4 regions of the Rhodococcus sp. NPDC055024 genome follow, and region 3 is predicted to be linked to each of the others. Evidence: riboswitches for the same ligand, from Rfam matches in the RefSeq annotation. Region 3 holds a riboswitch; each other region holds the start of a gene.

The links. Region 3 has a riboswitch for S-adenosylmethionine ahead of ACWF6P_RS16410 (FAD/NAD(P)-binding protein). Riboswitches for the same ligand answer to the same signal wherever they lie in the genome.
Region 1: linked by a shared signal. The riboswitch ahead of ACWF6P_RS19280 (aminotransferase class V-fold PLP-dependent enzyme) and the one ahead of ACWF6P_RS16410 (FAD/NAD(P)-binding protein) in region 3 are both predicted to bind S-adenosylmethionine.
Region 2: linked by a shared signal. The riboswitch ahead of ACWF6P_RS10960 (putative leader peptide) and the one ahead of ACWF6P_RS16410 (FAD/NAD(P)-binding protein) in region 3 are both predicted to bind S-adenosylmethionine.
Region 4: linked by a shared signal. The riboswitch ahead of ACWF6P_RS13640 (bifunctional o-acetylhomoserine/o-acetylserine sulfhydrylase) and the one ahead of ACWF6P_RS16410 (FAD/NAD(P)-binding protein) in region 3 are both predicted to bind S-adenosylmethionine.

The regions. Positions count from the first base shown of each region.
Region 1 is NZ_JBSGVT010000009.1:27,081-29,275, reverse strand. Features, by position in the region: gene ACWF6P_RS19280 (aminotransferase class V-fold PLP-dependent enzyme) at 1-1,048, opposite strand, end outside; SAM riboswitch class IV at 1,102-1,216, opposite strand; gene ACWF6P_RS19275 (PucR family transcriptional regulator) at 1,277-2,195, opposite strand, start outside.
Region 2 is NZ_JBSGVT010000004.1:43,247-45,441, reverse strand. Features, by position in the region: gene ACWF6P_RS10965 (ABC transporter substrate-binding protein) at 1-781, opposite strand, end outside; gene ACWF6P_RS10960 (putative leader peptide) at 930-1,019, opposite strand; SAM riboswitch class I at 1,028-1,122, opposite strand; gene ACWF6P_RS10955 (GNAT family N-acetyltransferase) at 1,140-1,730, opposite strand; gene ACWF6P_RS10950 (FAD-dependent oxidoreductase) at 1,739-2,195, opposite strand, start outside.
Region 3 is NZ_JBSGVT010000007.1:98,216-100,410, forward strand. Features, by position in the region: gene ACWF6P_RS16410 (FAD/NAD(P)-binding protein) at 1-1,068, opposite strand, end outside; SAM riboswitch class I at 1,073-1,166, opposite strand; gene fahA (fumarylacetoacetase) at 1,270-2,195, opposite strand, start outside.
Region 4 is NZ_JBSGVT010000005.1:166,123-168,317, reverse strand. Features, by position in the region: gene ACWF6P_RS13640 (bifunctional o-acetylhomoserine/o-acetylserine sulfhydrylase) at 1-1,260, opposite strand, end outside; SAM riboswitch class IV at 1,404-1,544, opposite strand; gene ACWF6P_RS13635 (NADP-dependent isocitrate dehydrogenase) at 1,850-2,195, shown strand, end outside.

The DNA of each region.
Region 1 (2,195 bases), on a different contig from region 3:
GGAATGCGGCGATCTCGCCCGCTTCGAATCCGTCGACGGTGAAAGTCACGATTCCGACGGCGTCGGGTGCGTCGTTCCACAGTCGTACCAGCGAGACTCCCTCGATGGCGGACAAGCCGTCGGTGAGCTGGGCGGTGAGTGCCTTCTCATGTTCGGCGATGACGTCGAAGTCCAGGGCTTGCAGGGTTTCGCAGGCGGTCGCGATAGCTGCGGCGCCGAGAACGTTGGGCGAACCTGCCTCGTGGCGTGCGGGCGCACAAGCCCATTCGGTGGACTCGATGGTCACCTCACGGACGGCGCCGCCGCCGGCGAGGTACGGCTGAGCCTCGTCGAGCCAGTCACGGCGTCCGACCAGAACGCCGGCGCCGAAGGGTGCGTACAGCTTGTGGCCCGAGAACGCCACGTAGTCGACGCCGCATTCCTGCAGGTCGATGCGGCGGTGGGGAGCCAGCTGAGCAGCGTCGACGAGGATACGTGCGCCGCAACGGTGAGCGATGTCAGCCAAGCGTGCAATCGGCAGGATCTCGCCGGTCACGTTGGAGGCGCCGGTGATTGCGAGCAGTGCGGCAGGCTTGGTGCACAGTTCACCGATCAGGCGCTCGATGGTCTCTTCGATGGTGTCTGCGGCGGTGACGATACGAGCGTCGTTCCACGGCAACAGGTTTGCGTGATGCTCGACGTCGAGGACAACGGTGCTGCCGGGGACGCACTGAGCCAGCAGGTTCAGCGAATCAGTGGTGTTTCGGGTGAAGACGACGACCTGATCGTCGGCACAGTTCACGAAACGAGCAACGGATTCACGAGCGTTCTCGTAGGTGAGGGTGGAGATCCGGGAGGCGTAGCCGGCACCGCGGTGGACGCTGGCGTACGTGGGCAACAACTCGGCGATACGGTCGGTGACCTGGGCCAATGCCGGCGCACTCGCGGCGTAGTCGAAGTTGGCGTAGGAGCATTCGCCGCCCTGAACCAGCGGAACCTGCAGGTCAGCACCCGAAACCTTGGCGATCGGAGCGGTGCAGCAGGTGTCGGCACTCAATACAGCAGTCATCGAAGACAATCCTCACGTTCAAGGACTCGTTCGTCGGGAGATGGCCCCGGAAGAGTCCGCGCTTGCCGCATTCGTTTTCGAACGCAGCCGGGTCGTCACCCGGAGCACCCCACCGCGGAGGAGGGTTGCCGACCAGCAAGCCGGGGCTGAACACTGGTACTCGTGACCTGGCAACGAGGATGGCAGGAACGTCCCGTGCTTGTCAAGACGAAGCTGCGAAGCCCGTCGTCACGGCGTAATCGTCCGGCAGGCGAGGTGGAGTGCAAGCCTGGTTTCCGGATCGGCCAGATCCACCGAGAGAAGGCGCTGAATTCGATCGATCCGACTCGATACGGTGTTGCGGTGCAAGCCCATTCGAGTTGCGGTGTGAGCCAGAGACGATTCTTCGTCGAGGTACGTCGAGAGAGTCTCGAGCAACTCTCCACTCGAATCTCGTAGCGGCGCGAGCAGTGCCGCGGCGGCGGGCTGAAACGTGTCGGTTCGCGTCCACGCCAGCAGCAACTGCGCCAGCCCGAGGCGGTCCACGTGCAGGAACCGGCCGGTGTGCGACCGGGAACCGGCGAGACGAGCGGCATCCCCCGCCTCCGACAGAGACGCTCCGATACCGGCAGGGCCATCGTGCGCGCGTCCCACTCCCACCCACGTCTCCATTGTGGGCTCCAACCGCGCTTGAGCTGCGCGAATACGTTCGGCGATCCTGGTGATCGCCTCCGGTCGCGGCTCACCCGGCAGAGTCGTCCACGCTGCCCAGCCGTCAGCCTGTTCCACAACGTTGGCGTCGATTCCCTCCGCTGCGAGGGCGTCTGCAACCTCAGTGCGCCTGGCCACCAGGTCGACCTCGCCGATGGCCAGGACTTTGATGCCGATGTGCCAGCCGTCCAGCGCCCAACCGGCGTCGAGTGCGCGCCTGAGCAGTCCGGGTGTGGCGTCTGCGGACGTGTCGACGAGTTCACCCAGCAACGCGCTACGCCGACGCGCTTCACGCTCGTCGACCATGCGCGCAACGGCCAGCCGGTGACCGACAGCCAACGAGGCCACATCGAGAACGACTGAGAGAGAAGCCTCTTCGACGCTCTGACGCACCGGGAGCAGCACCGCCAGCCAGGGCTCTCGGGCTGCGCCGGACATCACCGGGCACGCGATCAGA
Region 2 (2,195 bases), on a different contig from region 3:
GCACACCGGATTCGGGGACCACGGTGAAGTCGACGCCGTCGAGGTAGGCCTCGCCCTGGTGTGCGACCGCGTCCGACGCCCAGTTGTATCCCGCACGCTTGGCGATCTTGACGCTCTTGTCCTGCTGCCAGTCGGTGTAGACGAACGGGCCGGAGGCGATCACCGCTGCACCGGGGCAGCGCTGCTCGGAGGCCAGGGCGGTGGTGGATTCGGCGAGGATTCCGAGCTGCGGCGTCGAAGTTGCCTGCAGGAACTGAACATTGGGTCCGGAGAAATTGATCTTCGCCGTGTGTGCGTCAACGACGTCGGTGCCCGTGTACGAGGACAGGTAGCTCTTCGCCAACGATGCGTTCGGTCCGAGGTTCTTGACCGAGTCGAAGGTCTTCTTCACCGAATCCGCCGTTACCGGTGTTCCGTCACTGAAAGTGGCATCGTCGCGAAGGACAAACGTGAAGCTCGCGGCGTCCGGGCTGATCTCCCAACTCTTGGCGAGCCACGGGGTGATCTCTCCGGTGTCGGGATTTTGATCGGTCAGCGAATCCACCACGGTACGAGTGACATACACGGTCTGGTTGCTGCCGGCCTGGGCCGGATCGGCGCACGTCGGCGCCTGTGAGAGGCCGTAACGAAGGGTTCCGCCGGACTGCGCGGGACCCGCGTCGGCACCGCTGCCGCTTCCGTCGCTGCTGCAGCCGGCGAGGACGGTCCCGAGAACCGAGACAGCACCGATACCGGCAATGACGGTCGCGCGTTTGCGGGCACCGAATGAGGGCGAAGACACCAAGAACTCCTAAAGAGGCATGCCGAAGAGCGCACCCGTCGCCGTGGAGCAAGAAGCTCCAAGAAGGCGATCGAGCGCGAATCACTTGTGCAGAGAAGAGAAAACAGACTTGTCGACGACTCGCCTGAGTGTGAATGACTGACCGAGGTCAGTTGGTACAGAAAGATCCCGCGGTGCGGCACAGGTCTACGTGACGACGCGACCAGGCGGTATCGAAGCCGCCTTCGACTGCCTTCATTTCGTGTTCCTCCATCGGTCCTGGCGGTAGCACCCGCACCCGATCACTCGGGGGGTTGCTGCGACTTCAATGAGCCAGGTCTCTCGGTCGCTCTGGATGGTCGTTCGCAAGTGTACGAGGTTAAACCCGGGTGTTGTCAACCCGGTCGGTAGGAATTGCTGCTCGGGTCACATTTTCGAGCACCCGAAGTTGTTTCTCGAACGGGTGGACGCCCACTTCTTCGGGCGAGAGTGAAGCGTCGTAGAGCGGTGTGTATCCACTGGACAGGTACAGCGCGACAGCCTCCGGTTGCCGAGGGCCCGTCGTCAGGAACACCCTGTGGTATCCGCGAAGCTCGATCTCTCGTTCCAACTCGCGAACGACGACCTTGCCGAGACCACGCTTCCGATAGTCGACCGATGTCCAGATTCTCTTCAATTCGGCAGTGGTGGAATCAAATTGGCGAAATGCACCACCGCCAATAGGCACATCCTCGTGGGTGAGCACCAGGAGCGCCCCCTGCGGGTACGCAAATTCTTCTGCCGGGTACGTGGTGAGATCCGCGAGCATCGCTTCGCGAGTTCCGCCGTATCGCGAGCTGTATTCGAGCGCCAACTCCGCGATCAGTGGAGCCGCCAAGGGATCGTCCTGCGATACCGAGTAGACCTCTACCGCGCCGATGCCCTCGACCTGCCGGGTCCCGAGCTCCAGTGCCACAACACTTTCCTCCATGAATCTGGTCAACGCTCCCCCAGCCGAAAAACTTCCGGAGCGAGCGCGGTTCCCTCGACGAGGTTCGATACAAGGTCACCCAGGGCCGGACCGAATTTGAATCCATGACCCGAGAATCCCGCCGCGACCGTGACGGCGCCGACTCGGTCGATGACGAAGTTACTGTCCGGCGTGCTCGTGTACAGGCACGTGATCGACTCGACGTGGGTGGAATCAACGCCGGGCAACCACGACTCGGCGTACTCGACCAATCGTTGCTCTCCGTCGACATCAGGGGTGTAGTCGCGGGTCTGTGGAGTCACGACCGGCCCGGTCGCGTGTTCGCCGATCTTGATGCCGTCCTCGGAACCGAGTCCGTAGATCCCCGCGGTCTCCAACTGCGCACCCGTGTGGTGAACGAAACTCGGCCACTCGACTCCCGGGTCCAGCGGTGCAAAGTGGGCCGGTTGTTCCTGCGTCGTGCGC
Region 3 (2,195 bases):
GTCGAACTCCTCCCAGGTGCCCACCGTCCGGTCCGGGTGCGAGGCGAACAGCTCGTGATAGTGGGCGCCTGCCAGTTCTTTCGACGCCAGGGGCCAGATGTCGTTTCGGAAATCCAAAGGCCCGTCGCCGGGAACAAGATCAGCGGTGAAGAACCGCGGTAGCGGTGGCCGGGCGTCAGCGATCGAGTACGAGATCTTGGAGTGATACGGCACGCCGCGACGAGATCCGGCATACAACAGTGGTTCCCGACCCGAGGGAGCGTAGGTGAGGGCGCCGTCGTCACCGCGTTTGAAAACACCGCCGCGGCTCTCGGCGAGCAGAACCATCCAGTCGATGAAAGCCAACCCGAGTCCGGCGATCAATACCGGCTCGCCTGCTGGAATGACATCGGCGTCGAGGTCGGCGGTGTATCCCGGACCCACATAGGTCAACCCGTGTTCGGACGCGAACCCGCTCAGTGCGGATTCGCGCGGGGCAGCCAACGCATCCGGGTGCCCCTGTGCAAGAAGGACGGCCGTCGCCTCTATGACAACGCCGTCGTCCAGATGAACATTCTGTACTTCGCCCACGTTCACGATGTCGACCACGGATCGTCGATGAACCCGAACATCGACGTGCGCTGGTGCAGAGTCGACCGCGGTCTGGAACACCCAGTTCAGGTATCGGCTTTGCAGTGACCTCGATGCAAACGACGACGGCGTGACGGTCGGCACTTCTGCCGTGATTTCGGGGAAGTGGGCAAGCTCAGCCGAGTTCTCGGCGACCCATTCCGCGAGCGTCGGACCCGGCAGTACCGGACCGGTGACTGCGGTGGTCTCGTCGGTGAACATGGTGACGTCTGCGGTTGTCGAATTCATCCACAGGAGCGGCGCTTGGTTGCCTCTCCAAATACGGCCGGCACCTGCCGGATACGGGTCGACGACATGAATGTCGATCGGTGTGGGATCGGCGTTCACCGATTCGTGAGCGAGGATCCGCTCGAGTACGCCGGTACCGCGGGGTCCACCGCCCACGATCACGATGACAGTTGCTGTCCCCACTGAGGTACGGGGTCGTTCGCCGGGCACGAGTCCTCCATCGGACCTGGCAGAAAGCACCCGCACCTCAGCTGAGGGGGTTGCTGCGACGTCACGGAGCCAGGACTCTCGATCGCTCTGGATGGTTAGTCCAGCTTATCTTCGGAGAATCGTGAGGCAAGGAATTCCGGACATCAGATCAGCGTGAATCAAACAGTTGTCAATCGGTCTCCCGAGTCGACAGATCGACGGCTACCTTTCGGTCTGCGTCGCCGGCAGAATACGGGCTCGAACATCCCCGAAGCCGATTCGTGAACCGCCGATGCCGGGAGCGGTGGCTGAGATGGAGATGGTGTCGCCGTCTTCGAGGAAGGTGCGAGTCGCGGAGCCGACTGCGACGGGTTCTTCGCCGCCCCAAGTCAGTTCGATGAAGGCGCCGCGCTGATCCTTGTCCGGTCCGGAAATGGTTCCGGACGCAAAGAGATCGCCGGTACTGGCCGCGGCGCCGTTGATGGTGGTGTGCGCAAGCATCTGTGCAGGCGACCAGTACATCTGCGCGTAGGGCGGTCGCGAGACGACGTGACCGTTCCATTCGACGGCCAAATCGATGTCCAGCCCCCACTTCTCCTCACCGCGCAGGTAGGAGAGCGGTTCGGGGTCCTGCACCGGAGTGTCGATTCGGGCTGCTTCGAGGGCGAGCAACGGTACGACCCACGGTGAGATGGACGTCGCGAAGCTCTTCCCCAGGTTCGGGCCGAGGGGGACGTACTCCCACGCTTGGATGTCTCGGGCAGTCCAATCGTTCACGACGACAGCGCCGAAGACGTGCTCGGCGAATTCGTCCGGGGTGATGGAATCACCCATCTTCGAGGGAGTTCCGACGATGAACCCCATCTCCGCTTCGATGTCGAGGCGACGCGACGATCCGAAGTCCGGGTTCTCCTGATCGGGTGACTTGCGCTGTCCGCAGGGGCGAATGATATCGGTGCCGGAGACGACGATGGTGCTCGAGCGTCCGTGGTATCCGACGGGAAGGTGCTTCCAGTTCGGCATCAAGGGAGCAGCGTCCGGGCGGAATAGCCTTCCGAGGTTGGTTGCGTGATTCTCCGAGGCGTAGAAGTCGACGTAGTCGGCCACGGCGATGGGCAAGTGAAGTGTCACCGAGTCGACGGAAAATA
Region 4 (2,195 bases), on a different contig from region 3:
GCCGACCGCGAGGCGGACCAGTCCGGGCGTGACACCCGAAGCGAGCTGCTCTTCGGGGGTGAGCTGCGAGTGCGTCGTCGACGCGGGGTGGATGACGAGTGAGCGAACGTCACCGATGTTGGCGACGTGGCTGTGCAGCGTCAGGGCGTTGACGAATTTCTTGCCCGCATCGATCCCGCCGGGCAGCTCGAAGGTTACGATGGCGCCGGTTCCCTTGGGCGTCAGCTGCTTTCCACGTTCGAACCAGGGTGAGGAGGGGAGTCCCGCGTAGGAGACGGAGGCCACCTCGCCGTGGCCGTCGAGGAATTCGGCGACCTTCTGTGCATTGGATACGTGGCGCTCGATGCGCAGGCTCAAGGTCTCGATGCCCTGCGCGATGAGGAACGCGTTGAACGGCGCCACGGCGGAGCCGAGATCGCGCAGCAGTTGGACGCGCGCCTTCAGTGCAAACGCCGGTGCACCCAGGTCCGCGAAGGTGACGCCGTGATAGCTGGGATCAGGCGTCGTGAAGTTCGTGTGGCGACCCTGCGTCCAGTCGAAGGTGCCACCGTCGACGATGACGCCGGCGATCGCGGTGCCGTGTCCGCCAAGGTATTTCGTGGCGGAGTGAACGACGATGTCGGCGCCGTGTTCGAGTGGGCGTAGCAGGTACGGCGTCGCCACGGTGTTGTCCACGATCAACGGAAGACCGTTCTCGTGGGCCAGCGACGAGATGCCGGGTAGATCGAGGATGTGGTTCTTGGGATTGGCGATCGTTTCGCCGTAGAACGCCTTCGTGTTCGGGCGAATGGCTTCGCGCCACTGGTCGATATCGTCGGGATCTTCGACGAACGTGACTTCGATGCCCAGCTTACGAAGTGTGTAATGCAGCAGGTTGTACGTGCCGCCGTACAGGTACGGGCTCGAGACGATGTGATCGCCGGCCTCGGCGATGTTGAGGATCGCGATGGTCTCGGCAGCCTGACCCGAGGACAGGAGGAGTGCGGCGACTCCGCCTTCCAGGGCGGCGATCCGCTGCTCGACGGCGTCCTGCGTCGGATTCATGATTCGCGTGTAGATGTTGCCCGGCTCGGCCAGGCCGAACAGTGCGGCAGCGTGATCGGTGCTGTCGAAGACGTAGCTGGTGGTCTGGTAGATCGGCAGAGCGCGCGCATGGGTGGCGGTGTCCGCTGTTTGCCCGGCGTGCACCTGCTTGGTCTCGAACGACCAGTTCGCGGTCGGATCCGAAGCTGCTGCGGCGTCGGCTGTGTTGTCGGTCATGATTTGTTCACTCCAGTGGTCTGACGGATAGATGTCGGACGGGGGCGAATGATCGCCGCCCCGTGCTGGGGTCTATCTACAAGTGCGACACATACTGAAATACCTCCGTGGGGCTCGGCCCGGTCTGGGGTCCGTCCCTGTCGGACCCGCGCTTGTCACCCGAATTGCGGTGGAACTGCGCGAGCAGATCCACGTCGGGAAACCTGGTCATCACCCGGGGCACCCCACCGCGGTTGGAGGGTTGCCGTCCAGCGAGCCGGGGCTTGACGCTGGCACTCATGACCAAGTCGGATTCTACCGGGAAGTGAGCGCAGTCCTGACACGGGGCGAAATGTGAGCCGCAACCGCACGCGCGGCAGAGCGACGTAGCCCACTAGCAGGCAAAAGTTACTCGTGAGTAGAGACCGGTGAGTGGACCTGCCGGTTGCGGCCTCACGGGTTAGCAGTACGCTTGTCTTGTTTGGGACTCATCTCCCGAGATCAGTCCACACCGTCTAGGTTTGATAATCGAACCGTTCGCGGACCCACTCACAAAGTGTGACCGCAACCGTGTAACCAGGGAAACTTCCTAGGAGGACGCGAAGCACCCATGTCCAAAATCAAGGTTGAGGGCACCGTCGTCGAACTCGACGGCGATGAGATGACGCGCATTATCTGGCAGTTCATCAAAGACAAGTTGATCCATCCGTATCTCGATGTGAACCTCGAGTACTACGACCTCGGTATCGAGTACCGCGACGAGACCGACGACCAGGTCACCATCGACGCAGCGCACGCGATCCAGAAGCACGGCGTCGGCGTCAAATGCGCCACGATCACGCCGGACGAGGCACGTGTCGAGGAATTCGGTCTCAAGAAGATGTGGCGTTCCCCGAACGGAACGATCCGCAACATTCTCGGCGGCACGATCTTCCGCGCACCGATCATCATCTCCA